Regions from separate parts of the Cytobacillus sp. Hz8 genome, predicted to be linked through region 2. Evidence: riboswitches for the same ligand, from Rfam matches in the RefSeq annotation. Region 2 holds a riboswitch; each other region holds the start of a gene.
What was found. A riboswitch is a leader RNA that binds a small molecule or an ion and turns the genes downstream of it on or off. The one in region 2 is predicted to bind cyclic di-GMP.
Positions count from the first base shown of each region.

Region 1: another riboswitch for cyclic di-GMP. It lies ahead of ACE38V_RS06285 (chemotaxis protein CheW); the one in region 2 lies ahead of ACE38V_RS20325 (hypothetical protein).
Region 3: another riboswitch for cyclic di-GMP. It lies ahead of ACE38V_RS15970 (methyl-accepting chemotaxis protein); the one in region 2 lies ahead of ACE38V_RS20325 (hypothetical protein).

Region 1 covers NZ_JBHKFI010000003.1:245,170-256,020, reverse strand. The annotation lists gene ACE38V_RS06290 (EAL and HDOD domain-containing protein) at 1-977, opposite strand, end outside; cyclic di-GMP riboswitch class I at 1,313-1,398, shown strand; gene ACE38V_RS06285 (chemotaxis protein CheW) at 1,704-3,722, shown strand; gene ACE38V_RS06280 (chemotaxis protein CheW) at 4,054-4,539, shown strand; gene ACE38V_RS06275 (methyl-accepting chemotaxis protein) at 4,560-6,278, shown strand; gene ACE38V_RS06270 (CheR family methyltransferase) at 6,549-7,373, shown strand; gene ACE38V_RS06265 (protein-glutamate methylesterase/protein-glutamine glutaminase) at 7,396-8,430, shown strand; gene ACE38V_RS06260 (ATP-binding protein) at 8,463-10,851, shown strand, end outside.
Region 2 covers NZ_JBHKFI010000023.1:9,672-20,522, reverse strand. The annotation lists gene ACE38V_RS20360 (FusB/FusC family EF-G-binding protein) at 1-304, opposite strand, end outside; gene ACE38V_RS20355 (hypothetical protein) at 764-955, shown strand; gene ACE38V_RS20350 (CD3324 family protein) at 1,212-1,475, opposite strand; gene liaG (LiaG family protein) at 2,166-3,023, opposite strand; gene ACE38V_RS20340 (HD domain-containing phosphohydrolase) at 3,223-4,131, opposite strand; gene ACE38V_RS20335 (hypothetical protein) at 4,172-4,741, opposite strand; gene ACE38V_RS20330 (sensor domain-containing diguanylate cyclase) at 4,865-6,058, opposite strand; cyclic di-GMP riboswitch class I at 6,260-6,342, shown strand; gene ACE38V_RS20325 (hypothetical protein) at 6,363-7,091, shown strand; gene ACE38V_RS20320 (hypothetical protein) at 7,273-7,449, opposite strand; gene ACE38V_RS20315 (SDR family oxidoreductase) at 7,566-8,504, shown strand; gene ACE38V_RS20310 (MFS transporter) at 8,846-10,159, opposite strand; gene rhaM (L-rhamnose mutarotase) at 10,293-10,607, opposite strand; gene rhaD (rhamnulose-1-phosphate aldolase) at 10,629-10,851, opposite strand, start outside.
Region 3 covers NZ_JBHKFI010000014.1:1,155-12,005, forward strand. The annotation lists gene ahpC (alkyl hydroperoxide reductase subunit C) at 761-1,324, shown strand; gene ahpF (alkyl hydroperoxide reductase subunit F) at 1,337-2,869, shown strand; gene ACE38V_RS15955 (50S ribosomal protein L25/general stress protein Ctc) at 3,235-3,822, shown strand; gene ACE38V_RS15960 (carboxymuconolactone decarboxylase family protein) at 4,179-4,496, shown strand; gene ACE38V_RS15965 (Lon protease family protein) at 4,875-7,307, shown strand; cyclic di-GMP riboswitch class I at 7,552-7,655, shown strand; gene ACE38V_RS15970 (methyl-accepting chemotaxis protein) at 7,791-9,770, shown strand; gene ACE38V_RS15975 (MerR family transcriptional regulator) at 10,081-10,419, opposite strand; gene ACE38V_RS15980 (ammonium transporter) at 10,754-10,851, shown strand, end outside.

The DNA.
Region 1 (10,851 bases), on a different contig from region 2:
GAAAACATACCTGTCATAAAATAGGAAGGGGCTTCTAATTTTTTATTTTTTTGAAAAGCAAAGTACTCACACATTTTTGCTCTTGTGAAGCTCAGGCTAATTAATTCATTCGATAGACCAATTTTTGCTTTTGATTGTTCTCTAAAAGCTAGTATATAGATCCATTTTTTTATTTCTATAAGTCCTAGAAGTACGATAGCTTGTCGAATGGAGTTAATTTTATGTTTTGGACGGAATGCCTGTGAATTAACTAACTTAAGAAGTTTGTACGATAATGATAAATTTTGTTCTATTAATTGGGTAATAAGATCGATATTTGGCTCGTCTTGTGATAAATGAGTTAGAATTTCAAAATAAGAATGAAAATAACTAGGTATATCATGTGTAGCCAATATGATGGGTTTTGAAAAAAAATAACCTTGGAAATAGTCGTAGCCTCTATTTTTCGCAGCAATAAATTCATACTCAGTTTCTATTTTTTCAGCGAGTAATTTAATATTTGATTTTAAACCTAGTTCTTCTATAGGTCGCCTCATTTCTTCTGTAGTTTGCATAAAATCAACCTTAATAATATCGGCAAATTGTATTATTTGATAGGAAAATGGATTGTTTTTATTCAAGATAAAATCATCAAGAGCAATTCGATATCCTAATTCCTTTAGTTCTTTACATATATCTAAAATCTCCTGATTGAACTCAACTGTCTCTAAAATTTCTACAACAATCTCATGTGGTCTGAAATAAGTTGGAAGTTTTAATTGAAGCAATTTCTCAGTAAAATTAATAAAACATGGCTTACTATTCATAAGTTCATCAATACCAATATTTAAAAAACTATTAATAATGACTTCTGTTGTGGCCTCATCGCCATTGATTTCGGGAAATGTATTTACTCGATTGCTCCGATACAGTAATTCATAAGCAAAAAGTTCTTGATTCTTTGTGAAAATCGGTTGTTTTGCCACAAAAACCTCCATTTTTATAACCTCCGATTAAATCTAGGTAAAAAAATATATAGTAAAATAGTTCTAATAAAAATTCAAGTTTGCAAGTATGCACTAATTGGTGCAAATCTTGTTTCATTTGGAACAATAAGTATACATCAGTGGTACTAGACGGTGGGTGAAAGTTATTAATCATATTAGACATATTCAACATTAAAGTTAATATTAGGAATAAATATATGATAATTATATCATTCTGCTAATGAGACTTTTGTCATGTGGAATAGATCCATTTACCTACATCCTAACAAATGAGGATTTCAATCAAATTCTAGTAAGCTTTTCAAAAAATCAACTAATATAATCAAAAAGTTACGATACAAACTCGACGAAAGTTGAGGACACAAAGCCATGTGCCTAAAGCAAATATTGCTATGGTTGACAGGTTATCGAATAGCTAAGTTTCTTAAAGGGCTATTCATATTTTTAGTGTCATAATTTATATCTTTGAACTTAGAGAATTGTCTAGCTCCAGCGCCTAGTGTCCTTCGCTCTCCGCCTTACGATAAATCAACATCGAATCGTCTTCGGCTCTTCGTGTTTCCTTATCTCAGATGGAGAACTCCAGGCCAACGCCGCTTAGCAAGGAGTTGGCGCTTTTCTTTAATGACTTGGAAATATTTAACGATATGATACTTTTACTCTTGATTATCCGATATCTTGAGGAGAAATAAAAAACATGAATCGGAGGGGAGATATATGTCGGATCAATTTGTGGATGATTCTATTTTAGAGATTTATATTTTTGAATCTTCGCAGATGCTAGAACAACTTGAAGAAGTGATTTTGAAGTGCGAAGAGGCAGGCGTATATTCAACAGAAATGATAAATGATATTTTTCGTATCATGCATACGATTAAGGGTTCATCCAGTATGATGTCGTTTAACAATATTGCATCACTAGCTCATGTACTTGAGGACTTATTTTCTCTTCTTCGTGAGGAAAAGATGAGAATCGAGGATCATACTCAGCTTACGGACCTCATGCTTGATGGAGTGGATTTTATAAAGGTTGAGATAGAGAAAGTAAAGCACTGTGACCCTGTAGACGGAGATTCTACACAGATAATAGAACAAGCAAATAATTTTTTGAAAAGTTTGAAATTAAGAAGTGCTTATCATGATCAATTAAGCGAACAGGATTCTACTCATGTCACTAATATTGATAAAGAACAAACTAGTAATTCTTCTGCATTAAAAGAGTATGTTGCTACAGTTCGCTTAGAGGATTGTGGGGGAATGGAAGATGTACGTGCATTCCAAATCATTCACCAATTAAAGGAAGAAATTCACGAACTGACATTTACACCAGAAGATTTGGAGACAAATTTTGATACTGTCGATTTGATTCGCCAAAATGGACTTCATCTTTTTATTCATACAGACAAGATATATGAGGAAATGGAAGAGTTGTTTAGTCAAGTTTCCTATGTACAGTCTCTTGAATTAAAGGAAATAGATAAAACTATAATGAGCCCTGTATCAGAGATGTCAGTAGGCGAATCCCCCCAAAAAAATAGTTCAATTAAGGGAAATGGTAGGAATGCAGCCTATCAGTCGAGTTTTTTAAGCGTTAATGTTTTGAAACTGGATGAACTTATGGATTTAGTAGGAGAGCTCGTCATTGCAGAATCGATGGTGACTCAAAATCCTGATCTAGTCGGTCTTGAACTAGAACAATTTACGAAAGCAGCAAGGCATTTAAAGAAGATTACAGATGAAATCCAAGATAAAGTAATGTCAATACGAATGGTACCATTAACGAATACTTTCCAAAAAATGAATCGCATCGTAAGAGATATGAGTAAAAAGCTTCAAAAGGAAGTGCAGTTAGAACTCATTGGTGAAGATACTGAGGTGGATAAAAATATTATTGAACACATCTCAGATCCGCTCATGCACATTGTTCGCAACTCGCTTGACCATGGGATTGAAAGTTGTAAAGAAAGAATGGAAAAAGGAAAACCGAAGTTAGGAACACTGACACTTAAGGCAAAAAATGCTGGAAATGAAGTGTTAATTTTTGTGAGAGATGATGGTCGGGGACTAAATAAAGAAAAACTCATCAATAGAGCAAAAGAGAATCATTTGCTTCATAAAAATGAAAGCGAAATGAGCGATCGGGAAATCTATAATCTTATCTTCTTACCGGGATTCTCTACAAAGGATCAAATCACTGAATTCAGTGGCCGTGGTGTTGGAATGGATGTCGTCACAAAAAACATTGGGACGGTAGGCGGTACTGTGACAATAGATAGCGAGATTGACAAAGGAACCACAATCATCATACGAATTCCCCTTACACTTGCTATTATTGACGGCATGAATATAAGAGTAGGAAAGTCACGTTATACTTTGCCAACAACAGCCATTAAAGAATCGTTCCGTCCAGCAAAAGGGGATATCATCACTGACCCTGAGGGAAATGAGATGATTATGGTTAGAGGACAATGCTATCCTATTCTTCGATTACATGAGTGCTACGGTATTCGAGGAGATGTAACGAACCTAGACGAAGGTGTTTTGATTATGGCAGAACAAGAAGGCAAGTATGTATGCCTTTTTGCAGATGAACTTCTTGGTCAACAGCAGGTCGTTGTTAAATCATTGCCAGATTATATAAAAAAAATAAGTCAGGTGAAAGGCATTACAGGATGCACCTTACTTGGTGATGGTAGCATTAGCCTTATCCTTGATATTTCAGGACTCATAAAGTGAAACTTCCATCAGTGGGGGTTTTCGACGCACAGGACGTCGCGCTTTTAGAGTCTGTCATCCATCCCCCACTGATGGTTAGACACGCAGAGCCTGATTGATTTTTCTAAGGGCTGAAGCCCAAAGAAAAATCTTATTTCACTTATCGCGCTCATAACGCCACGTCCTGTGGCTTCGCCTGACTAGGACCTCCTGTCCGTCGTCGGACCTTTACGGACAGTTGATCTCCCACTTATCTTCTTCGTATTCTCATAATCTTGAAGCGGGAGTCTTACTGTCCGTTAAGAGTGGGATAAAAGGTACTACTAGATAATTAACGAAGGGTGAGAAGAACATGTCAAATGTTTTACAACATGAAGAATATGAGGAAGACAATCAAGTAGATAAGTTTTTGACCTTTGTCTTGGAAAATGAATTTTATGGTATCGATATCAAACACGTTACCGAAATTATTGGAATCCAGCAAATTACCGAAGTTCCAGAGGTACCAGATTATATTCGTGGAATCATCAATCTAAGAGGGAAAATCATTCCAGTTATGGATGTTCGATTACGATTTAAAAAGGATTTTAGAGAATATAATGATCGAACTTGTATTATCGTTATCGATGTGAAGGAATTATCAATCGGCCTCATAGTTGACAGTGTTTCAGAGGTTTTGACGATTGCACCGGAGGAAATTGTGTTACCGCCAGAAATAAATCAGGGTTCAAATAAGTATGTAATGGGAATTGGGAAGGTTGGAAGTGAAGTCAAACTGTTATTAAATTGTGACAAGCTACTACACGATGAAGTTTCAGAACAATTGCTTCATATTTAAACAAACAGGAGGATTCAGTCATGAATTGGTTTTATAATATGAAAATTGGTCGAAAGTTGCTTATAGCGTTCTTAATTGTAGCACTGATAGCTGCTGTAATAGGTACGGTTGGAATTATTAATATGAGAAATATTGATAAGGATTATACAGATATATATGTAAATTACGGGATTTCTACAGGTGATATAGGGAAAGCAGCCATTGAGTTTCAAGATATCCGTGCAACAGTAAGGGATATGGTATTATCAAAGGATGCAAAGGAAGTAGAGGCATATAAAAAGAAAATTGAAGAGAATCAAATGAAGATGGAGCAAGATCTAAAAGCATTTGAAACTAGTGTTCCTGCAAAAACTCGTGACAGCTATAATTCTTTAATAAACGCTCTTGATCAATATAATGGTACATTAGATAAAGTTATTAGTCTTGCAAGTGCAAATAAGATGGAAGAAGCCTACAGGGTTCTGATATCAGAAGGCACTTCTTCCTACAAGGAAGCAAGCAAAGATATTGATCAATTATTTAAGACAAAACGAGAAAATGGAGATAAGAAATCTGCTAATCTATCTGCGGAAACAAACAAAACGATAACAACTGTCATTGTTGTAGTCATTATGGCTGTTTTAGTTGCCATTTTACTTGGATTTTTCATTTCTCGGATGATTAGTAAGCCAATAGAACAAATTGTTCAAGCAGCTGAACAAATTGCAGCTGGAGATCTTGATGTGGAAATTAATATAAAAATGAAAGACGAAATCGGAGCTTTAGCAAATGCATTCCGTAAGATGTGTGACAACCTAAATCAAGTCATGCACGAAGTAAATACAGCAGCTGCACAGGTGGCATCCGGTTCAAGTCAAGTGTCAGAATCTAGTATTTCCCTATCACAGGGCGCTACTGAACAAGCAAGTTCGATTGAAGAATTGACGGCATCGGTAGAAGAAATCTCTTCACAAACAAGATTAAATGCAGACAATGCTAACGAGGCAAATAGATTAGCTATGATGGCAAAAATGCATGCAGTAGAAGGAAATTCTCAAATGAATGAAATGTTAAGAGCCATGGATGATATTAATGTGGCTTCTGAAAGTATTTCAAAGATTATTAAAGTTATTGATGAAATTGCTTTTCAAACGAATATCTTAGCACTTAATGCCGCAGTTGAAGCAGCAAGGGCCGGACAACATGGCAAGGGATTTGCGGTTGTTGCTGAAGAGGTACGCAACTTGGCAGCAAGATCGGCCAATGCTGCAAAGGAAACGACCGATATGATCGAAGGGTCAATTAGAAAAGTAGAAGGCGGAATGGAAATTGCAAATGAAACGGCAGCAGCTTTAGAAAAGATTGTTGAAGGTGTTGCAAAAGTTGCTGATCTTGTGAATGGTATTTCCACTGCTTCGAACGAACAGGCAGCAGGAATCAGTCAAATCAATCAAGGTATACTTCAAGTATCTCAAGTTGTACAGGCTAATTCTGCTACATCAGAAGAAGGTGCTTCTGCAAGTGAAGAATTGTCAAGTCAAGCAGAATTACTGAGAGCTAAGGTTAGCCAATTTAAGCTGAGAAATACTAGCAATGCGGGTTCGTTTGACAGAATGAATGGATTGAATCCAGATGTAATGAATTTGATCAACCAAATGTCGAATCATTCAAAACACCAAGTTGAAAACTCTTATGCGGAAGAAGCTGCATCAAGTCAAAGAAGAATTGTGTTAAGCGACAACGAATTCGGGAAATATTAATAGAATAAAGTGAAACTTCCATCAGTGGGGGGTTTAGACGCACAGGACGTGTTAGTGCAGACGTTGCGATTGACATCGCGCTTTTAGTCTGTCATTCATCCCCCACTTATGGTTAGATGAACTTATCGGACCTTTACGGACAGTTGATCACCCACTTATCTTCTTCGTATTCTCAGAATCTTAAAGTGGGAGTTTGACTGTCCGTTAAGAGTGGGATAAAAAAGGAGAGGGTCTAAAGACTCTCTCTTCCTATGTATAGGTGGTGAAGAAATGATTAGTATTACAGATAAAGAATTTAAACAGCTTGCCGAATTTATAAAGCAAAACTATGGTATCCATTTAAAAGAAAAAAAGAGAGTGATTGTAGAAGGCCGGTTATTTCAGGTATTACAAAAACTGAATTTTACCAATTATACGGATTATTTTCACTACATTTTGGCAGATCAAACGGAAAAGGCAGCTTCAGAATTAGTGGAGAAAATTACGACAAATCATACCTTTTTTATGAGAGAAGTGGAGCATTTTCGATTTTTTCAAGAACAAGTACTTCCTTTTTTAGAACGAACAGTACAAAGCCGTGACTTGAGAATCTGGAGTGCGGGCTGCTCTACCGGTGAAGAACCATATACTCTCGCTATGATTTTAGATGAATATTTTGGTTGGCAAAAGTACAGTTGGGATACAAAAGTGCTTGCAACCGATCTTTCTCAAAAAGTTTTATCCGCTGCTACGAAAGGTATATATCCAAATGAAGCACTTGCTTCTCTTTCTATTAAATGGAAACAAACCTATTTTAAGAATAATGGTGACGGGACTTCAGAGGTAGCTACAAAAATCAAAAATGAAGTCATCTATAGACGATTTAATCTCATGGAGTCGAACTTTCCATTTAAAAAGAAATTTCATGTCATCTTTTGTCGTAACGTCATGATCTATTTTGATCAGAAGACAAAAACAGATCTCGTTAATAAATTTTACAATTTTATGGAGCCGGGTGGTTATCTATTTATCGGGCAATCAGAGACAATAGACCGCGAATCTGTCAACTTTCGCTATGTAATGCCTGCTGTTTATAGAAAAGAGGTAATCATCTAGCAAACGAAAGGAAGATAGTCATATGCACGCACAAAAAAAAATTAGTGTGCTGGTTGTTGATGATTCACTTGTTTTTAGAGAAGTGATTTCACGTGGAATTGAGACAGACCCAAATATTCGAGTAGTTGCAAAAGCAGGAGATCCTTTTGAAGCACGGGATTACATTTTAAAGTATCAACCAGATTTAATGGTTTGTGATATTCAGATGCCAAAGATGAATGGAATTGAATTTATTAGAAGGCTTCTCCCCCAGTATTCGTTGCCAGTTCTTATTGTAAGTACAGCTAATAATGCTGTATTTGATGCGTTAAATGCAGGAGCAGTGGATTTTGTTGGAAAGCCAAATGCAAACTCGCCCGAGGATGTAAAGAATTTTATTATGGATCTAATTCAAAAAATAAAGATGGCTGTCCGTGTTAACGTAAGAAAAGATCATTCTTGTGAAGCACGAGTGATAAAAGAAGTACAATCGGCACCTATGGAAAGAAAAATTATTGCAGTAGGTGCATCTACTGGTGGTACGGAAGCAATATTTCAATTATTGCAGTCTCTTCCTACAAACATCCCGGGAATGGTTGTTGTCCAGCATATTCCTCCGGTCTTCTCAGGAATGCTTGCTCAGCGCCTTGAACAAACTACACCATTCCGTGTTAAGGAAGCACAAACTGGAGATTTTGTAGAGCAAGGGAAGGTATTGATAGCATCAGGAGACAAACACATGAGGGTAAAGAAAGTAGGTTCGAAATTTAAGGTTGAATGTTTTGAAGGAGAAAAGGTAAGTGGGCATTGTCCATCCGTAGATGTATTATTTCATTCGGTAGCAAAGGAAATCGGACAACATGCAGTTGGCGTTATCTTAACAGGGATGGGGTATGATGGGGCAAAGGGGTTACTTTCAATGCGGAGAATGGGTGCTCGAACCATCGGACAGGATGAAGCTTCCTCTGTTGTATATGGGATGCCTAAGGCAGCTTATAATATTGGTGCTGTGGAAAAGCAGGCATCTCTTTCGCGTATCCCACAATTACTCTACTCAATGGCTACAGAAAAAATATAAGCGCTAAAGATAAAAGGTTGGTGAAATAGATAGTGAAACTAAGTTTTACGAGTAAGAAACTTCCATTGTTTAAATGGATTTGGTATTCATTTTTAAGAACTGCACTCATTCCGTTAATTGTAGTAGAACTCGTATTTATTGGCATCTATTTTTTTACTAACAAATGGTCCCAACAAGAAACTATTCAACTACTAAAAGAAGAAACTCAAGACGAAGTACAACAAACTGCCAAAAGAGAGGCTGTTGTAATCGATAATCAAATTTCTAGTATTACGAACGCCACAGAATTATACAGACAACAAACGAAACAATCACTTAATTCAAAGGTTTCTGCACTCCCTGAAGATATCGCTAGATTAAAATATTCTAAAGAAGGGTCCTATTATTCAACAAAAGATTTACAAGACGGAGGACCAGCCATCTTTTATAGTGGAGCGGTACCTGTAAGAGAGAAAGAGAGAGAAAAGGTACATAGGTTTCTAACAACAGGGCCCATTATGAAAAATATTTATAAGTCACAACCCCTAGCTGGAGCCATCTACTTCAATACATTTGATTCATTAAACGTCATCTATCCTTATTTCGATGTATTAGAACAATATGCACCACATATGAATATACCGACTTATAACTTTTACTATGAAGCAGATCTCAAACATAATCCTGAAAAAAAGGTAAAGTGGACAGATGCGTATCTTGACCCAGCTGGTAAAGGATGGATGGCTTCAGCTATTGCCCCAGTTTATAACGGGGATTTTTTAGAAGGTGTTGTCGGAATTGATGTTACCATTGACACGATTACGAAAGAAGTACTTAATCTTGAAATTCCATGGGGAGGATATGGTGTTTTAGTAGGGAAAGATGGTACGATTCTTGCTTTACCAAAGAAGGGTGAAGAAACATTTGGATTAAATGAATTAACAGATCATACTTATGAGGAAGCCATATTTCAAGATACTTTTAAACCGGATCAGTTTAATATTTATAAAAGAAAAGCTTTTAATGTCATTACAGAGAGGATTAAACAGAAAAAAAATGGTTTGAATACCATCAAGTTAGACAATAATAACCATTTTATTTCTTGGTCCACTGTAAAGGATACAGGGTGGAAATTATTAGTGATTGTTCCGCAGGAAAATGTATATGGAAAGATTAATAAGATGAGTGATAAGTTATTTCAAATCGGATCATTTATGATTGGTGGATTGATATTATTTTATATTCTTTTCTTCCTAATCCTATACAGACAATCCCGTAAAATGAGTCTGAACATTGCAGAACCATTAATATCTTTAAATGCTGTTGTGAAAAACATCGGTGGGGGAATATACTACCAAAATAAACTTCAATTTAGAGTAATCGAGTTGCAGGAAACAGCAGATAATCTGATAGATATGGGAAAAGAGTTAGGGAGTACGAATAATAACTTAAATAAGACTCAAATGGAACTTGAGAAAAGTGAGTCTGATTTACGGGCTTTAGTACATTCGATTGATGATATTATTATAGAGTTAGATAAAACCGGTGTATGTTTAAATGTTTGGACAAATGATGAATGGATTCTTGCTCACCCTATTAATCATATTATCGGTAAAAAAGTTGGAGACATTCTTGATAAGAAGTTTGAAGAAATCCTTACACCTCTAGTTAAAAAAGTTTTTCATTCAGGGAAAAAAGAGAGTGTGGAGTATGAAGTTTCAACGGAACATGGAAATAGTTGGTTTCAAGGTAGGTTTTCACCTATATTTGATGGGGAAGGAAATATAAAAACCCTCTCATTTACTGCACGTAATATTACAAACCAAAAAAACATGGAGCAGACTCTCATCCAAGCAAAGGAAGAAGCTGAGAGAGCTAGTACAGCCAAATCTGAGTTTTTATCTAGTATGAGTCACGAGCTTCGTACTCCAATGAATGCCATATTAGGATTTGCTCAATTACTTGAAATGGACCCTTCAGAACCATTGACAGAATCTCAGCAAGAAAGTGTAGATGAAATTTTAAAAGCTGGGAATCACTTATTGATCCTAATCAATGAAGTATTAGATTTAGCGAAAATTGAGTCTGGTAGACTTTCAATTTCTATTGAACCTGTAGAAGTATATTCTGTTATGGATGAGGTGGTAAGTATTATTTCTCCATTAGCAGACAGACGTAGCATAACCTTGATTAATAGATTTGAAGAAGGTATTCATGTTTATGTAGATGCAGATCGAATTCGATTAAAACAAGTATTACTAAATTTAATGTCTAACGCAGTAAAATATAATAAAGATCAGGGGAAGATCACTTTTGAGTGTATAAAGTTAGAAGATCGTATGCAGTTTGTCATTACTGATACTGGAACAGGAATAGAGGCAACAGATCTGAATCTAATTTTCGAACCCTTCTATCGACTAAACGACCAACATTACATTGTAG
Region 2 (10,851 bases):
TCTTCGCTTTCGGGAATAATTTTTTGACTGTTTGCTGAGTCACCTTGGCAAAGGGAATAACAAACGGTTTGAGTTCAGCTAAAAATGCCTCTGCCAAATCCTTATCTTTCACATCCACAAGCGGGGCGAGCAATTGATTTTGCTCCTCACTTGGTTCATCAAACAAATTCATGACCTTCTCAAGTACCAAAGATTTCAAAGCTCTTAAAACAGCCTGATCATTCACCGATGTATATCCATTAATTAAAATTTGTGTTTGGTTTTTGATAAAATTATATTGATCATTTCGGATAAAGGGTTCCATTTTCTTCACTCCATTCATGGGAATCCCGAAAGCTGTTATTTATTTTACACGGGTTTTGAAGAATGGGAAATGCTGAGTTTGATTATAAAAATTTTTGCCATATAAAAAGCACTGACTAAGTAGTTCCGTTTACTTGGATAAACTTTCAAAGGACATGCTAATTAACATATATTTTTTATTTTTGTATGCTATTTTTCATTGATATAAACAATGTTTTTGTTGAGATTAGGGGTAATTTATCAAAGGAAATGACATATCAAATAGCAGAGTGACAATCAATATTGTCATTCTTTGTATATGATGATACTAATCGTAAAGGTTGATTTTTACCTTTCCTAAAAAGATACAAGGACCCAATTGTAAATTTATGATAGAATTTAAAAATATTGTTAATAACTCATTTAAATTAAGAATAGGTTAGTAGGTCCTATTAGCGAAGAGTGTTTAGGGGGATTAAATATGGTTTTCGGTTCATTAGTTTTTTCTATTATTCTTTGGATTATTGGTCTATTTATACTGTATTTAGTAATTTCAACAGCAGTTAAGGATGGAATTAACAAGTCTATAGTCGGTCAATTTATCGAAAAGAAATATGGAGTTGAGGAGAAAAAAACTTCATTTCTTGATAAGGATTTAGATAATGACAAATAGCGCTTTTTTTGCTACGGGTATGTTGATTTAGGAATGACTCAATAAGCGTATGTTAAATTTCCACTGACTTTGCTATCATTTACCCACCAGTTTTGAATTTAAAAAAATTATTGACCATTCTGGTGATTTAAATGGTGTAAAGAACCGATAGTTTCTTTTTCAGCTAACGTGGCAGGGTGGTTGGACATAACAATATCTAGAAGTACTAAAAGACCGACTAAAATGAGTCGGTCTTTTTCCTAATGATACATTTATATTATTTTGAGTATACAATTTTTTTAATCGTTTCAACGGAGAGATAATATTCTTCAGCTAATTGGTCAATTGTCCTTCCGTTCTTGAAGGCTCTCTTCATTACCGAATTCCGCTCATCAATTTGCTTTCTTATACCAGATCGTGTCCCCCACTTTTTCCGTGCAGGCTCCGGCTTCGGAATATAAATCATTTCTCCTTGAACATATTTTTGAATTTCTGATATTAGCTTTTCAGGTAAAATAGCGGTCGCTTTCACATAGGCCATCTTTGCCAGCTCCTTATCTTTTTTGGATTGAAAAAATAAGGGCAAAGCCAATGTATCAGAAAAGCTTACTTGGGCGATTTATCTCAAAGTCCACCCCATGCAAAGTATCGCCTTCCCAACACTAGGCTTTGCATGAGACGCTGCAGTATGTGACAGGCTCCATGATGTGCTTGTCATTTCGTCACCTCCTTAGATTGAAACAGCTCATTTGCATGCTTTTAATTATAGTATAGATTGGCGGGGATTTCATCTTGGTGGGATAAATTGGGTGGTTTATTAAGTTTTTTCTCGAGTATTTTAATGGGGCCGTGTTGTGCTTTTTGCGTATATCAGGGTTTGAGCATTTATCGAAGGGAACGTGATGATTTCTTTTCGCAAATATTTTAATATTTTCGCGAGCAAATTCTTCTTTTCGCGAACAACCTGAATTTTTCGCGAGTATTTCATCTTTTTCGCGAGTATTTTTCCGAGGTCGCGAATAAAAAAGGCGTTCGCGAATAAATTGGCTATTTTCGCGAATAAATTTTGAAAATCGCGAATAAACCTTGGATTTTCGCGAATAAATTTCTTTTTTCGCGAGAAAACATGGCACATGCCCCTCATCTGATACCTAAGCACCCATCATTAAGAGAGAAAATGCACAAAAATACCTAGCCCCCATGTAAAATCGGGAACTAGGTATAAGGAAAATTAATAAACTTTCACGTTTCCGCTTGAGACGGTGATGTTAACAGCATGCTTTCCAGATCCGTACTCTCCATGGAAGCGGTGATTTTCGATTTTTTCATTCTTTAATGGAAAATCACATGAGATATTGCCAGAGCTTGCTTTGCCGTCGATGGTAAAGTCGGCTTTGTCAGGTAAATCTAGTTTGATGGAGCCTGAGCTCGCATGAATATTAACAGAATCAGTTAATTTGTCCATTTGTACATTCATTTGCCCAGAGGATAAATCGCCTTTTAATTCTCCTGTGAAATGATTTAGGCGAACGCTTCCTGAGCTCACGTCGATATCACTTTTTTCAGAATCAAGATGGTTCACGACAAGACTACCGGATGAACCGTTATGTGAAAATTCAGCTACATTTAGGTTATTGAGGGTGACGCTACCTGAACCCATATCTAATTTAAAGTCATCGAATGTCATTGGATGATTCTTTGATTGACCTGAGAATGTCAATTGACCGGAGCCTAATTGGACATGCATATCTTTCTGGAAATCTTTAGGGATATAAACCGTTAACTTCGTGCTGCCAAAGAAGGAAAACCATTGGAACCATGGACGTTTGTAAGTTACTTGGATTTTGTCGCCCATTTTTTTCACGACCACTTTCCCTTTTCCATCTAAATCGGCTTTCACACTGTCTCGGTTATCAGGAATAATGCTTGTTTTCGCCCCGAATGCTTGCACATCAATAAGATCAATGTGGTTGCTTACTGTCGCTTCGGCTTTTCCTCCCCAGAAGGGATTTAGGGTGTGATTACTGACAAATTGAAACACAATATATGTGCCAATTAATATGAAAAAAATCACTAATATCTTCTTCAAAGGAATGACCCACTTTCTTCTTAAATTTCTGTCTTACCTTATAATGCTATTGTAATAAATAAACAGACAGAAATCATTGTTCCTCAGAATGAATTCCTTCTACGACCTGAGGCCGAGAGAGTTTTGGGTACAATAATAGCCCTGCAGAATAGCAACTCTACAAGGCTTAAAAAATATATGAATTATTCACTCATCTATCCTAGTTTATAATACCTTCTTCTTTTAATACTTCTTCAAAAGTTTGGACGACTTTTGGTTCATATTGAATTCCAGACAGACGATTAAGTTCATCTATTGCGAATTGAGGGGAAAGTGCTTTTCGATAGGCACGATCATCAGTCATAGCGTCATAAGTATCGCAGACGGCAATAATCTTTGCTTCTAAAGTAATCTCATTGCCTTTTAGTCCAAATGGGTAACCTGAGCCATCGATTCGTTCATGATGCTGCTCGATTATCTCTGCTAAATAGCTATAACTTGTCTTTCTCACCATGTCTGCTCCATCGCCAGGATGTTTTTTGATTAAATCAAATTCGTCTTTTGTCAACTTGCCTGGTTTATTTAAAATTTCTACAGGTACATTGATCTTTCCGATATCGTGAAGTTCAGCAGCCCTGTTTAATTTATTAGCAGTCGCCGTATCCAATTTTAATTTTTTTGCCACCTTCATGGAATATACCGCCACTCGTTCACTATGATTGAAAGTATATCGATCCCTCGATTCTACTTTTTTAATCAAATCATTTAAATTTCTGTGATCTTCACTTAGTTGATGAAAGGTCGGTTCAGTGATAATCCATAAATATGTGACATCTGTTTTGGCTTTAAAAAACTCAGGACTTTTTAAACCTTTTACTGTAAAATAATCGTGAGCCTTAAGGATTTGCTTTTCCCCGTTTCCTTCATACTCAATTTCACCGCTTAAAATATAAACAAACTCATATGTTTCAGGATCCTCACTAGGATATACGTAAAACATTTTGTCTTTAAAAACAGTTTGATACATAATATCCACACCATTTTCCCGACCAAGAAGACTGAGTTCGTTGGAAAATTGACGTACTATATCTATATTCGTGCCTCTTTTGAATAAATTTAACCCACTCACGGATTTATTCTCCTTATGTTGTCTCAAAAGCAGCTAGCATTTAACTTCCGACTATAGCGATCGGATCAATCCAAATCCACTTATGCGCAATCTTCACAAGCTTCCAATCGCAAGCGGCTGTTACTCCGAGTTCAGCTGCTTTTTGGATGGTTTCAGCTGTCATTTGTTTGGTTTTTGCATCTAGGTCCGCAATGAGTTGGTTTAGATCTTGATTGAATTGAGCTGTTACTTTGGCGAAGTAGGATGATTGTTCGCTTAGCTTGCTTTCCACTTCTGCGACTTTTTTATCGATGGACTCTATGCTTGCTCTGAGTTCAGCTGCTTTTTGTTCATCTGTTGTGTTTAAAAGTTGATTTTCTAATTTCGTTTGTTCTAATCTCAATGAATAAATTTGATCAGAACCTTTAACTAATAAAATCTGATGGAAATAGAGGTTTTGTAGCTTGTTTGCTTTTTCCACGGTTTTGTCGATTTCCTTATCAATATTTGCGTTTGTTTTTTCTATTAATTTGAGTGCTTGTTCAGTATCCTTGTTTTCTGCTGCAAAGGCATGAGATGAAATGCCAAATAGAAACAAGAAAGAAAATAATAGAACGATCCCTTTTTTCATCTTTTCTCCTCCAATTATAGTACTTTTCTCTCCTATAATCTTTGATGTTATAAATATACGTTTTTTCTCATTATATACTATTGTTTCTCTATTTTTCTACAAATATCACTTTTTCCAATCCGTCTATTCATTTTCGGCATAAAGAACTAGCTGAACATTTCTTCCTAGGCTTTTTGATCTATACAGAGCCTTATCTGCCTTTCTTTTCAACACTTCTTCGGTTCTTCCGTCCTTAGGATAATTTGACGCCCCAGCGCTAAAGGATACTTTAATCTCTTTTCCAGAAACAGAAACTCCATGATTGCATAAATATTCTTCCAATTGCTTAATAAGGTGATTAATTTTTTCTAGAGAAGAATTGGCCACGATTAGCATAAATTCATCTCCAGCATAACGATAGCCTTTAATATCCTCATCACATAAACTTTTCATTCCTTGAGCTAACTCGATTAAATAGTTGTCTCCTGCTTCATGCCCAAAATGATCATTGATCTCTTTTAAATTATCTGAATCGATCATGATTAAGGCAAGCGGTGTGTCTTGTTGCAAAGCCATGGAAAAATCTTTATGAAATGCACGGAAATTTCCTAGTCCCGTCATTTCATCCATTAACGACATTTCATATATTTTTTTATATAATCTTGCCGTTTCAATGGAGCTTAAGACTTGATTGCCAATAATGAGAAGCAGTTCTTCATGCTCTTTCCGATAGGCGAACTCCTCATGACATTGAGCAGAGATGACTCCCTTTACCTGGTCATCAATAATTAATGGGACAAAAATACAGGTATTACTGACATCTCGACCTACCACTGCATAATCGGGACCTAAATCTTTTTGAGTTGTTGTATGAAGGGTTTTTCTGCTTTTGATTACTCTTGAGGTCATGTTGCTATTATCAACTTGTAAAGGGTTCGGTCTGTATTCAGTCCCTTCATCGACTAAGAAAGGAATATGGATGAGTTGTTCTTGTTCATTATATAGCGCGAAGTAAAAAGCATCAGTGGGCATAACGAGCGATACAAGCTCATAGGCCTTCCTTAGCAGAACATCTTCATTTAAGGTCTTTGCACAGGCTTGAGCGAAGTCTGCTAAAATTCGCAGGTGATTATTCATCCAATTGAGAGATTCTATTTTCTGATTAATCGAAACGACACGCTCTCCCAGCTCATGTATGCCATCAATTCCTGCCGCTTCTGTTTTCTCTTTCAAATGGATCAGTTCAGGATGGTTGGCAGAGAAGTTCACTCTTTCAATATCAGTTAAAATACGATTAAAGCTTGTAATCATTACTTGATTCAATTTCTTACCTTTCATATAATCCACATCCGAAATATTGAATATTCTGACGATAAGATCGTTACTATATTTAGATAATTTTATCATAAAAGGGAATACTCGTGGGGAGTTTTTTTATGGTAGGTTTAGGCAATAGAAAAAGTGAGTTAATAGTCATTTTTCCTTAAAATTTATGGGTCTTTTATCCCTTTTCTCGACAAAAAAGATAGAGTATGATGAGTGTCTAAAAGGTACAATCAGGGAAATCTGGTGTCACAAAGCTATGGGGCTAAGGGAACTTCCTATGCCAGCCAGCTGCCGTTACCAAAAAGGAGGAAAGGTAATGAAATCGACAAAAGGTTACAAAATTTTATCAAGTGCTTTTGCCCTATCTTTAATCTTGGGGACAACCTCTATTGCAAGTGCCAAATCGGTTGACCATGGCAAACAGCCGGTGAAAGTAACGCAATCTCACAAAACTACGGGTGACCAAAAGAAGAACGAAGCAAGCAGCAAGCAAGTAGAAAAGAAAAAGGTTAAGATTCAATCAAAGGTTGGTAAATCAGTAGAAAAACGATTAATTACTTCTGAAACAAGTATTCAGAAAATTACCAAATCAATCAATACCTATTTTCAAGTGAACGATGAAGGAACAGCTGAAAAGGATTTATCCAAATCACTTGCTAATTCCAAATACAATAGCTACAAAGGTAAGCTGAAAGCAGAAATCAACAAGCTAAAAGCTATTGATAAACAGCTTTCCAGCTATAAGAAAAAATATAAATCTTCTACTGCAGAGTTTGATGCCCTAGCAGCAAAATCAAAAGAGCTTCAAACATTGGCGGCAGATGAAATCGAAAGAGTGAAGCTTCTTGCAAAACAAGCTTCTACTCCGGAAACAACAACTCCTGAGACAGGAACAACACCAGATACAGGGACTACGACTCCGGAATCTGGAACAACTACTCCTGAAACAGGGACAACCACACCTGAAACGGGGATAACCACTCCGGATGATGGAACGTCAATCGATAATGGAACAGATAATTCCACTGAAGCAGTGAACTCATAAGAAAAAAGCGGCAAGCGGAATCCAATAGAATGGATGATGCTTGTCGCTTTTTTCTCTTAGATCCTGCGAGCATACCCTCTCCGCATGAAATGCACATTTCTATAAATGCTAGGTCTTCCTTTTTATTTTTTGAGTTAAATTTCATAAAAAAACACCACCCAAGCGAGTGGTGACCCCATACTTAAATAACCGGATAATATTGTTCATATTTCGGGTGACAATAAAACGGCGGCCTTTTTCCAATCGTGGGGAGCAAAAACGGCTGAGGATTGGAGTTGTATAAAACCGCCACCTTTTCATTCGAGTAATTCATTAATAATGCATGAACTTCAGGGCTATAATATTCGTAATTCTGCATTCTTCTTACCTCCTTATCACCTTACTTTATTCATACTTAGTATTTAAGGTGCCAGGCACCCTATTCGAATATTCACATACTGTAACCAAGAGGAAATTTACGAGGAGGATGATCGTATGTCCGAAGTGAATGAAAATAATCAGCAGGATCGAGATTATCAAGAGTACCCGATGCATCCGAATTACGGAAAAATTACGATATATGAAGATGTTGCCATCACTGTTCCTGAGCAGAGACAGCTGCGTCAGCCTGGTGTCGAAGGGGTGATGGTTCCAAGACCAATTATAGAAAATCCTCATTATCAGGGAACAGAGAAGCTTCGCGGAAAGGTTGCACTCATAACTGGTGGGGATAGTGGCATGGGAGCAGCCGCTGCGATTGCTTTTGCCAAGGAGGGCGCTGATGTCGCAATTGCCTATTTAGATGAACATGAGGACGCCAACCGAACGAAAAATCGGATTGAAGAGTTCGGGCAAAGATGCTTATTATTGCCTGGTGACTTACGGGAAAAAGAACAATGTATTCATATCGTTGAAAAAACCGGGCAAACCTTTGGTCATCTTGAGATTCTCTGTAATCATGTAGGTATCCAGTTCCACCAGCTAAGCCTGCTTGACATAAGTGATGAGCAGTTTGATGATACCTTCAAGGTGAATATCTACTCTCATTTTTACACCACACGTGCCGCACTCCCTTATCTCAAAGCCGGCAGCTCAATTATTAATACAGCCTCGGTCGTCGCGTTCTACGGAAATGATCAGTTGATTGATTACACTGCAACTAAAGCCGCCATTGTTGGCTTCACGCGAGCTCTCGCCAATAATCTTGTAAAGGATGGAATTCGTGTCAATGCGATTGCCCCTGGACGATTTTGGACCCCGCTTATTCCATCAAGCTTTTCTCCAGACCAAGTCACCCTTGCTGGAAATCCCATGGATCGCCAAGGCCAGCCATTTGAAATAGCCCCCACTTTCGTTTACCTCGCCTCAGATGATTCCCGATTCGTCACCGGGCAAACACTGCATGTAAATGGCGGGCAAGTGATGTCATCATGAAAAAGGACATTGGCTTCGGTCTTTGTCTTTTTTTGTTTTGGGGGATTCGATAGCGTGTGCAACTTTTGATGTGCAATTCTTTATGAAACGCTGTTTTAGCAAAGCTTGTTGTTTTTTCGAACTGAATTCATTTTAATTTTTTACGGAGGGCTTTTGAATTGGACTTAATTGTTTTGAAATTTGGTCAAAAAAGGGAATGAACCTGATTATCGTGGATTTTGTTCGCGAAAACAGCCAATTTATTTACAATCGCCCTTTTTACTCGTAAAAACGACCAATCAAAAAGAAAGCAAGGGCACGATCTCCCTTACTTTCCCATCCTTATTTCAAAGGACATATCCTTACTCCCCGGCTACCATTTTCTCGGGCTCACCATTTGATCCAAAGCGCTCTTCTTCAATTTCTTTTAATGTCTTGCCTTTTGTATTTGGCGCTAAGAGAATTCCGATGATACTATGAATGACAAGGAAGGTGATCATCACAATACCAGCAACTTTAAATCCTAGTGAGTCCATGACTGTTGGTAATAGGAATGACCAAATGGCGATACCGAAACGGACTAAGAAGTACATAAGACCTTGTGCGCCTGCGCGATATCTGGTTGGGAACAATTCGCTTGCCCATAGCCCATAGAATGCTTGAGCGCCAAAGCCGGCTGCGCTTCCCCAAAGGATGACGAATGCGAATAGGGAGAACCAATTCATTCCGGCGAAGGTTAAGATTAACCAAGCGGCAACACCCATGACCGCTCCTAATCCGAATAGGAAACGACGGCTATATTTGTCTGCAAGTTTCATAAAGACTACGTAGGTGGTTAAAACGGTTAAGCCCCATAAAAATGCTTGTAAGAGATTTGCTTGTGTATTCGTTAAACCACCGACATTTTCATAAATATAAGGCATAAAATATCCCATGGCTCCAGCTGTTAAATTCCAGAAAAGATAGATTCCGATTAAAAGGAAAAGTGCTTCACGATTCGGTTTGAGGCTGAATAATTGTTTGATCGTACCTTGGGATGCTTTTCCTGCTTTTCTTGCTCTTTCTTCCTTTTCTTTTCCTTCTTTCCAAATAGCAGATTCTGATAAACCTTGACGAATATACCAGGTAATGAATGCAATTACTAATAAATGAAGAAAAATAATTCGGCTTCCTAATAAACCTAGTGGTGCTAATAAAACAGCGAGAATAAATGTAATCATTGGACCAATGGACCAAGCTAATTGTGCGGTGCCGACGTGGGCTGCCCGCTTATCTGAAGGAGCCTCTTCCGCTATATAGGTCCATGAAGCCGGTACACCTGCTCCTACTGAAATTCCAGTGATAATCGTACCGATTAAGAGCATCGGGAAATTGACAGATAGGGCGATTAAAAGGACACCAGCCATATAGGCAAGCAAATCATAAGCATAAATAAATTTCCGCCCATATTTATCACACAAATGACCACCAAATAAAGCTCCAATCGCAGCTCCAAAGGCATTTGCACTTAAAGCACTTAACAATCCAATAGCGGTACTATCTAAATGAAGATAGGTTTGCCAAAGCGTTAAGCTACTTGCAGCTGCAATGATCGACCCTGCTTCGATATAGTTTGCCATCGCGACAGAAATTGTAGCTTTCCACCCAGTAGTTTTTTTACTTCCAAACTTAGCCATTTCTTATCCTCCTAATAATGATAATGGTGATCCTGAATAAAACTATCAGAAAGCGGTTTCAATCTTTTGTCTAATAACTGTTGTATTTAACCTTTTCTGCCCGCCCTACTATATAGGGCGGATAGATAGGAAATTAAGCTAGATAAAACACATCTTTTAAATCAATCGAAACAGGGCTATTGTCCGGGTTGGTTTCCATAATGGGCTCCATATAAGCCCACCACTTTTTGCAAATATCAGTATCAGCCATTTGGGCGTATTTTTCTTCATCTTCTACCTCTAAGTAGGCAAATAGGCGGCCTGTTTCTTCATCAAGGAAAATGGAATAATTGTGCGCGCCGTGGGTCTTTAACTCTGTGACCATTTCCGGCCAAATTTCATTATGACGCTTTTTGTATTCCTCATAGCAATCTTTGTAGACAAACATAATGCTCGCTTTTCGAATCACTTTTGCTCCCCCCAAGGAATGTTAGTTTGTTACTTTGCTAATTGCGAGAATTCCTTCTCTTGGAACGACTCCAAATGCATCTGCCAAGTCCTGTAATTGTTGATCGGTAATCGTTTGCTTCACCTCTCCTTGAGCACAGACAATCGTATAAATTTGGGCCGCTTTTTCTGCGGTTTCAATTAAGCCAAAGGTTTCATCCATGCTGGTTCCCGCTCCGAAGATTCCGTGATGTGGCCAGATTACT
Region 3 (10,851 bases), on a different contig from region 2:
AATGAACTTTGTTCGAAAAAACATGTTTCAGGTTAATAAAACGAAACGAGTAATATAAAAAATCATTGATAAAAATCTTAGAGAGTTAGCCATTATTTTTGGTTAGCTCTTTTTTAATTTCTATTAAAATGATTAATTAAAAAAATTGCAGTTGAGTGTTTTGAAAGAGCCTTTTTCATGGAGAAAGGCTCTTTTGTGTTTAAGATTTTACTTCATTTTTGATATAAATTGATTATCTCGATGCTGGTTTTGATAAAATAAAATTGAAGAGAAATTTATAGTGCATTTTATTAGAAATAAAAAAATATAGTTGTTATAATTATTACAAATAATAATGATTATCATTTTATTATCGGTCTTAGAATTTGTTATGGATAAATCAATTTACACATACATTTTTCTGAATAAACAAAGTACATATTTTTTAAAGTGAGAAGGTGAGCATATAATGTGTAAAAACTGTACACCTTTTCGAGTTCAAACGTTTCTGGAACATGGTGAACAGTGTATTTTTATCCGTGATCAGGATGAAATATTCAATTAAGGGAAAATAACAAAACATGTCGGAACCTCAATAGTAATTCTATTTAGGGGCATAATTCATAAAGTGTTCCAAAAAAATCAAAAAAGTTGGATCATATCCTTGACACGAAATCACTTTTATATAATAATAATTATTGAATTAGAATTATTATAGTTAAATAAGCATTAATTAATAAGCTATTTATAATTCTCAAAAAAATTTAGGAGGAATTTCATTATGTCATTAATCGGAAAAGAAGTTTTACCTTTCAAAGCACAAGCATACAAAAATGGTGAATTTGTTGAAGTAACAGAAGAAAATTTCAAAGGTCAATGGAGTGTTGTTTGCTTCTATCCAGCAGACTTCACATTTGTTTGCCCAACTGAATTAGAAGATCTTCAAAACAATTATGAAGCATTAAAATCCCTAGGTGTTGAAGTTTACTCTGTTTCAACTGATACTCACTTTACACATAAAGCATGGCATGATACATCAGATGCTATTAGTAAAATTACTTATACAATGATTGGTGACCCTGTTCATACAGTTAGCCGCAACTTTGATGTTTTAATTGAAGAAGATGGTCAAGCGGATCGTGGAACTTTCATTATCGATCCTGATGGTGTTGTCCAAGCACTTGAAATTAATGCAGGCGGTATTGGCCGTGACGCAAGTATATTAATTAATAAAATTAAAGCAGCCCAATACGTTCGTAATAATCCTGGAGAAGTTTGCCCAGCAAAATGGCAAGAAGGTTCTGAAACACTTAAACCAAGCCTTGACCTTGTTGGTAAAATTTAAGGAGTGCTCTAGATGTTATTAGATGCAGATATAAAAGCACAATTAGCGCAATACCTTCAATTGTTGGAGGGAGAAATCCTACTCAAAGTTAGCGAAGGAACTGGGGATGTATCTCGTGACATGATGGCACTAATTGATGAATTAGCAACAATGTCACCAGAAAAAATTAAAGTTGAGAAAACAAAATTAGAAAGATCACCTAGCTTTAGTGTCAATCGTATTGGAGAAGAGACTGGCATCACTTTCGCTGGTGTCCCTCTTGGACATGAATTTACTTCATTAGTACTAGCGCTTTTGCAGGTTAGCGGAAGAGCTCCAAAGGTTGAGCAAAAGCTGATTGATCAGGTTAAGGGCATTAAGGGAGAATATCATTTTGAAACTTATGTTAGCTTAAGCTGTCACAACTGTCCTGATGTGGTCCAAGCCTTGAACGTAATGAGCGTTCTTAATCCAGGAATTTCTCATACTATGATTGATGGTGCTGCATTTAAGGATGAGGTTGAAAGTAAGAACATTATGGCAGTTCCGACTGTTTTCTTAAATGGTGAACCATTTGGCAGCGGCCGGATGGGCCTTGAAGAGATTCTTTCTAAGTTGGGTAGTGCTCCGGATGCCTCTGAATTTACAAATAAAGATCCATTTGATGTCCTTGTAGTTGGCGGCGGCCCTGCAGGTGCAAGTGCAGCGATTTATGCAGCTCGCAAGGGTATTCGTACAGGGATTGTTGCGGAACGCTTTGGCGGTCAGATTATGGACACATTGGGTATCGAAAACTTTATTAGTGTTAAGTATACTGAAGGTCCAAAGCTTGCTGCAGGTCTTGAAGAGCATGTTAAAGAATACAATGTCGATATCATGAATTTACAGCGTGCCAAAAATATTGAAAAGAAGGATTTCATTGAAGTTGAACTTGAAAATGGGGCTGTTTTAAAAAGCAAGGCCGTTATTCTTTCAACAGGTGCTCGTTGGCGTAATGTTGGGGTACCTGGCGAGGCAGAGTTCAAGAACAAAGGGGTAGCTTATTGCCCACATTGTGATGGTCCGTTGTTTGCTGGCAAGAGTGTTGCGGTTATCGGCGGTGGTAATTCTGGAATTGAGGCGGCAATTGACCTTGCAGGTGTCGTAAATCATGTTACTGTCATTGAATTTGCACCAGAGCTTAAAGCAGATTCAGTTCTACAGGAACGTTTATACAGCCTTCCAAATGTCACTGTTGTGAAAAATGCTCAAACAAAGGAAATTACTGGTACAGATAAAGTAAATGGAATTACCTATGTTGATCGTAAAACTGGGGAAGAGCACCATGTTGAATTAGCTGGTGTATTTGTCCAAATTGGTCTTGTTCCAAATACGGATTGGTTAGGCGAAACGATTGAACGTAATCGCATGGGTGAAATCGTGGTTGACAATCACGGTGCAACAAGCTTGCCTGGAGTCTTTGCAGCAGGGGATTGTACAAATAGCCCATATAAACAAATCATTATTTCAATGGGTTCCGGAGCAACCGCCGCATTAGGTGCATTCGATTATCTAATTCGAAATTAGTGATTAAAAAGCGATGTTGTGCTTTAGCTGCTTATATTTTCAAATAATTATTATGTGGTAATAAAAGTCGCTAAACTATCTAAAGATAGTTTAGCGACTTTTTTAGTTATGCAGACTTTAACATCCCGTAGATGGTTTCGAAAAAACTATTCTTTAATTAGAATTTTGCAGTCAAAAATGTAAAAAGCGAGACCCTATGCGGGGAGCATGAATAATTAATAATGCGAAATATTTGCTAAAACGGATATTTATATATATAATAATTAAGTTTAAAAATGTTAATTATTATTCTTAGACATTCCTATATTAGAAAGAAATTTTATACCTATGTCTAAAATTCTTATGTATCAGGAAGGTGAATAGCCATGAATAATACGTTAGTGGCTGAGGAACGCAAAGATTTTAGAAAGTCTGCTTTAACAAAATTAAGAAAAGTAGGGGATATTCCAGCAGTTGTTTATGGAAAGCATGAGGCAAGTAAGTCTATTGCTGTAAAAGGTGTAGATTTGCTTAAAATTATCGGGGAGCATGGAAGGAATGGAATTATATCTTTGAAGGTTAAAGGAAAGACACAGGATGTTATTCTAGAAGACTATCAAGCTGATCCAATTAATCATAAAATTCTTCATGCTGATTTTTTACAAGTTAATATGTCTTCTGAAATTCATGCAAAGGTACATGTTGAACTGCTAGGAACTTCAAAAGGGATTGAACATGGAGGAATCCTTCAACAATCTCTTCACGAGTTAAATATTACAGCTAAACCTAAAGATATTCCTGAAGAAATTGAAGTTGATATTACTGACCTCGATGTCGGTCATACTATTAATATTGCCGCGATTAGAAATAAATATAGTCATATTGTAATGAAACATGATGATGATGAGGTCATTGCTTCCGTCATTCCTTCAGGATTTGTTGAAGAAGATAGTGAAAGCGAAGAGCTTGCCTAAAAAAAGTTGTCGAGAAATAAAAACCTTAAAATGGATAAATATAAGACAAAATGATTTAGAATAGTCATTGTGTTATAGAGCGGGGATTTAGTTTAGAAGGCTTATTAAAGTTTATAAAAGGAACCATTCGAGCCAATTTTGGTGAGAATGGTTTTTTTACTAATTCGCTGTGTAGGTGTATTCTTAAATAGTAATAGAGAATAATATGATTTGCATTCTCCATTTATAAGAAACACAAAATTTATCTTTAAGTACCTACTCTATTAATCTGTATGCTGCACGCAATGTCGCAAGGGGATTGCTAGCAAACCTTCCAGCTTAGAAGGATAAATAGGCTAAAAAAAGGAGAAGATAGTATGGGTGAGAAAGCTGTAAGCAATGCATTTCAGGTTTTTTTGAATGAGGCTACTGAACATTCTCATGCTTGGATGGAGGCTGTTCGAAAACTGGATCAGGCGAGTAGTCTAGATAAACGAACGGAAGAGATTGCTTATATTGCAGTAATGGCTGCTGTAGGGTTTGAAAGTGGGCTCCCATTTCATGTGAAAAGTGCAAAAGAATACGGAGCAACGAGGGATGACATAAAAAGTGCCGTTCTACTTGGGCTTCCAGCAGTAGGAAATCAGGTAATTAAAGCTCTGCCCATTGCATTAGGGGCATTTGATGAAGAGTGAAAATAGGGGACGATTCTTGTGCTTCTTTTTAGATGAAGCTTTAGAATCGTCCCATTCTTTATTTTAGAATGGTATCCTTTTTTAATTTTGGTCATAATCTTTGTTGCTCTTAGTAGAAATTTGTAAAGATCTTTTTGGGGCGAAGAAAAAGAGTTAATTTACTAGGAAAAGATCAGGAATAGGGCAAAGCATTTTAGCCATTGCCTTATTTTGATGAGATTATAGAATATATTCACTATTTTTAAAATATTTATTAAACTATTTTTGTAAAATTTTGATAAAATTTAAGTAGATAAATATTTTCAAAAGTCCATTTCACATAGATAAGAGATGCTAGAGAGGTTGAGACTCATAATCGATTAAGAGAAAAGAGTGTGAATGAAAGTGAATGAGGAAGAATACAAAAATGTCCTATCCATTTATCGAGTCCCTGTTTCAGAATTGCGCTCAGAATTTGATGCCAATCATTTTTCGTTTCAAACAACAGATGATCTGGAACATGTTTCAAATGAAATGATCGGACAGAAGCGTGCGGAAAAAGCGATGGAATTTGGGCTTTCCGTTGAGCAAACAGGCTATAACTTATTTGTAGTTGGGACTGCAGGTACTGGACGTTTGACTTATACGCTTGATAGTGTGACCAAACAAGCGAAAGAACGGGCAGTCCCAAAGGATATTTGCTATGTGTATAATTTTGAAAACCCGGATATGCCATTGGTTATTGACTTTCCAGCAGGAACAGGGCAGAAGTTTCAACAGGAAATTGAGATACTATTAATCGATATTGAAAGACAAATCCGTTCTACTTTTTCAAGTGAGGTATTTGAAAAGGACAAGCGGAAGATTATTGAAGATTTCCGTGCTAGAGTTGAAGCAATTTGGCAGGAGACAGATGAATTTGCACTTCAACAGCATATGAAGGTTGAACGGACACCGGAAGGGATTGAACTTGTCCCGCTCTTTAATGGTAGACCACTTGCTGTAGAGGAGTTTGAAAAATTATCTGAGACGGATAAGGAAATGATGAAGAATTGTGAAAAGATAGTAGGCCAAAAAATTGATGAGACCGTCTATCAATCTTTAAAAATCGAAGAACTGCTTAAGAAAAAGGTCAATCAATTTATGATGGAGGTTGCGGCTAATTCGATTAAGGATCTTTTTAGTCCTTTTCGCGATAAGTATCAAGAAAACAAAAAGGTAATCGAGTATTTAGAATCCTATTTTCATGATGTCGTATCGCATTATACCTTTTTTCTAGATACGAATAATAATGGTCAAGAGAATATCATGAAGGCGCTTATGGGTGGTTCCAATGAACATTTTCATCATCGATACACGGTGAATTTATTTGTGAACAATAAAAATCTCGCAGGGGCTCCCGTGATCTATGAAACGAATCCGACTTATTATAATTTATTTGGCAAGGTTGAATATCAAGGTTCGCTTGGCAGCTGGACTACGAATTTTACTTTAATTAAACCTGGAGCCCTTCATTTGGCAAATGGGGGATATTTAATTCTCCAAGCGACAGAATTGTTGCAGCAGCCGCAAGTATGGATGCGGTTAAAAATGGCTTTGCAAACAGGAAGTATTCAAATTGAAAATTTGAATGAGATGAATGGTGTTATTCCCTCTAATGGGAATAGACCAGAGCCGATTCCGTTAAATCTTAAAGTGATAATTATTGGTTCTTACTATTTATACGATTTTCTTTCTGCATATGATGAAGATTTTCATAAGCTTTTCAAGGTAAAAGTAGAATTTGTGGCAATCATGAAAAAGGATCAAGAAAATAGCTGGAAATTAGCACGCTTTGTCAAAAATTATGTGGATAAGGAGGGGCTTCTTCCCTTCCATCGTCGCGCCATTGCAAAAGTTATTGATTATGGATCCCGGTTAGTAGAGGAGCAATCTAAACTTTCTACAGATTTTCAAGAGATAACAAAGGTTTTGGTGGAATCAAGTTATTGGGCGAAACTAGAGCATGAATCCGTTGTAGATGATCGGCATGTCGAAAAAGCTCTTTCAGAAAAAGCACATCGATCCAATCATATCGTAGAGCAATATCGAGAAATGATTCGAAACGGCACAATCATGTTAGAAACCGATGGATATCGGATTGGACAAATCAATGGCTTAGCTGTAATGGGAACCAGAGATTCTATATTTGGAATTCCAACGAAGATCACCGCACAAACCTATGTCGGTAAAAACGGAATTATGAATATTGAACGAGAAGCGATGCTCAGCGGGCAAATTCATAATAAAGGCATGATGATTTTAACAGGGTTCCTCTCTGGAGAATTTGCGAAAAACCGGCCAATTCCATTATCAGCAAGCATTACCTTTGAACAAACCTATAATTCCATTGATGGTGACAGCGCTTCAAGCACAGAATTATATGTGTTGCTCTCTTCCTTAGCAGAAGTCCCGATTTACCAAGGGATTGCCGTAACAGGTTCCGTTAATCAATGGGGAGAAATTCAGCCAATTGGTGGAGTAAATGAAAAAATCGAGGGTTTTTACCATATTTGTAAAAGTCGTGCTTTGACTGGCAAACAAGGTGTTATAATTCCAAAGCAAAATATCCAAAATTTGATGCTGGAAACGGAAGTAGTCGAAGCGATTAAAGAAGGGCACTTCCATATTTGGGCAGTTAGTCATATTGCAGAAGGTATTGAAATATTGACTGGCGTAGATGCTGGCAATATTCGAAATGAAAAAGGGCAATATCCAGAGGGAACCATTTTTGCGAAAGTAGAAAATCGATTTACGAAAATGTTTGAAATGGCTAACAAACTTAAGAACTAATATCTAAGGTAAAAAAGAGTCTTGAAGCAATAAGGAAATGGAGAGAGTTGCAAAAATAGATAAGATCATTCATTATTTATATAATTTGCGAAAACCTTGTTGGGATAAAATCCTAGCAAGGTTTTCTTATTACAAAAATGTGAAATGAATAATAAATTGCTTGAATAAAATACCAAAAGTGGATATGATAAAATCTTAGTCGGCATTTTTCGACAAATTTAGCATTAAGATTCATTGGAAAACAAATGTATAAAGGCAAACTATTCGAAAGGATAGGACTCAGGAGCCAAGGGTCTACGGTTTATGGGACACAAGAGCTCAAAGAACTAAGATCGCCCGGTTGCCAATTATTTGGCTATTTTATCTTGTGTAGAATAGTTTTTTTATGGGAAAATTGCTCAATCATTGGGTAAAGGAGAGGATTAATAGGGATTAACCAGTTTTAAAAATAAAAATATACAAAAAGAAAGGTAAGTTGAAATAATGAAAAACATCTTAAGATATTTTAAGCATATGAAGACGAAATTGATTTTGTCCTTTGCTATAATTTTAATAGTTCCTACAATTTCGATTGGATATCTTTCCTTTTTATCGGCAAAGGATGCTATTCAAGAGGAAATGCTTAATGGATTTGGAGAAAGTTTAAGTTTGCTAAATTCAACCATTGATAATACCATTCAGCCAAAAATGAATGATGTCGGGTATTTTGCTCAAAAAATTACAAGCCAAACTTATCAAAAAGAGAGTTTGCAAGAATTAACCACAACCTTTGAGCAATATACGAAGCTGCACCCTGAAGTCGAGATGATTTATGTTGGTACTGAAACAGGCCAATTTATCCGAAAACCTGAAATGGAAACTAAAGCAGGGTATGATCCAAGAGTGAGAGATTGGTACCGTGCAGCAATGGCAAAAAAAGGGGAAATTGTTATCTCGTCCCCCTATGCAGATGCAAACACAGGAAAAATGGTGTTAACCCTTTCGCAATCTACAAAGGATGGTTCAGGGGTTGTTGCAGTCGATATCTCTTTAGGTTATATTCAAAAATTAACGAATCAAGTAAAAATCGGTAACCATGGTTTCGCGTTTTTAATTGATGTAGATAAAAAATATGTTTCTCACCCAACGCAGAAAGGTGGAAGCGAAGCAAAAGAAAACTATGTTGATAAAATGTTTAAGCAAGAAACAGGACATTTTAATTATACAGATAAAAAACGCTTCGACAAAATCATGAGCTTTAAGACCAATTCATTAACGGGGTGGAAAATTGGAGGAATGATTGATTCTTCTGAAGTAAGCCAAAAAGCTTCACCTATTCTTAACCATACCATTCTCATTATGGCCATTGCGCTGATCATTGGGGCAATAGCTATTTATCTAATCACAAAATCTATTATCTCTCCGTTGAAAAAATTAAAACATCAGGCATTAGCGATAAGCGGCGGCGACTTAACAGACGAAATTAAGATTGAAACAAATGATGAGATTGGCGAACTTGCAGGTGCCTTCAATGAGATGTCAGAAAATCTTCGCCATTTGATTACGGAAATTAATAGCAGTGCTGGACAAGTGGCGGCTGCATCTGAGGAGCTATATGCTACAACGGAACAAACCACTCAAGCCACCAATCAGATTGCTTCTGATATACAAACAGTTGCTGAAGGAGCAGAGAGTCAAGTGATTAGTTCAGAAGAGAGCTCTTTGGCGATGGAGGAGGTTTCCCAAGGAATGCAAAGAATCGCTGAATCCTCTTCATCAGTTAGAGATTCAGCAGAGAAAACGACTGCATTATCTGAGCAAGGAAATGAATTGATCCAAAAAGCCATGCTTCAAATGGAGTCTATTAGTTTAGCAACTGAAAACACAACGGCGGCCATTTTCCAATTAATTGAACGATCTCAAGAAATCAGTAAAATCATTGAAGTCATCACAAGTATTGCTGATCAAACCAATCTGCTAGCTTTAAATGCTGCGATTGAAGCAGCTAGGGCTGGTGAGCATGGAAAGGGATTTGCTGTGGTAGCAGATGAGGTTAGAAAATTAGCGGAACAATCTCGTGACTCAGCAGCACAAATTGTTACATTAATCAATGGAATTAAAAATGATACGGAAATGGCTAATAACGAGATGCTTGGAAGTGTTAGGGAAGTAACGTCAGGGAGAAATATTATTGATCAGACAGGTGAAGCTTTTCAACAAATTACAAAGGCTATAGCCTATGTTGGTGCACAAATCCAAGAAGTATCAGCCACCTCTGAACAAATATCAGCCAATACACAACAAGTTACAGCGACAATTGAGCAACTAGCTTCCATCGCTAAGGATGCATCGGCTGGCTCACAAAATGTAGTGGCAGCTTCTGAGGAGCAATTAGCTTCCATTGAAGAAATTTCAACCTCTACCGAGTCCTTGAGCAAATTGGCACAGGATTTACAAGAATTGTTAACGAAATTTAAGATCTAAAAGATTATGTGATTAATAATATAGAAGAAAAGCATACTGGGAAATTAATTTGCTTAAATTTCCTGGTATGCTTTTTTGTATGGAGGAATTTCAACATTTAAGCCAAAAAAAGATTCAATTTTCTGAATAAAAAGGAAGAATATAACCCTTATTCAAAACGCAGGATATACACAGTTATTCCTGTGCTTTAGATATGGAAGGAACAGCCTTTTGATTCTGGAGCTATGTTCTTTTTTACCACTTTCAATTGAAAGCAAAAAGCAATTCGGGGTGACGATTAAATTTGTCCTTTCTTTAACACATACTTTCCCTAGTTCCGATAACGTGGTTGATTTTGGATACCGAATCTTGCATTAATTTGTCCTCGAATCATTTCCTTGCGTGCTGATCTTTGATCCGCTTCGTTCTTTTTTGCTGCCATTTCTTTTCGTATTTCAAAGGTCTGAACTCCATCTTCAAGCATATCTGCAATTTCCATAAGAGTTTCTATGTCGGAAAAAGAATATTTTCGATTCTTTCCATTAGACCTTTCTGGAAACACCAATTGTCTTTCTTCATAATAGCGAATTTTTCGTTCTGATAGCCCAGTTAACTCACACACCGTCCCGATTGTAATCACTTTTTTGTCTTTGTAAGAAATGTCTGCCATATTTTCACCTCACAAAAGTAAATAGTGGCCTCATTAAAAGTAATTATACATGAAATGTGCTTGAAATATAACGACCAATGTTAAAAAAACTAACATTCGAATAAAATTATCTGCATTTTTTGATTTTTAAACTTATGCAAATACCTGAAATAATGGTTTAACAGGCAGTGTTGTCATATCCTTTTATGCTAAGATTCATCAACCAAGGAGTAATATAAATAAGAAAAAGAAAATACTATGTCAGATAATCTAACATGTTTGTTGTTGTGAGATTTTCTTACCAGCTATAATAAGAACAACAAAAACATAAAAAAGAAAAGGGGCTGAAATTGAAATGGATGTTGCAGTATTAATGGATAACCTGTGGGTTATGGTTGGCGCTGTATTAGTCTTCTTAATGCTGGGTGGCTTCATTCTTCTCGAAGCTGGTTC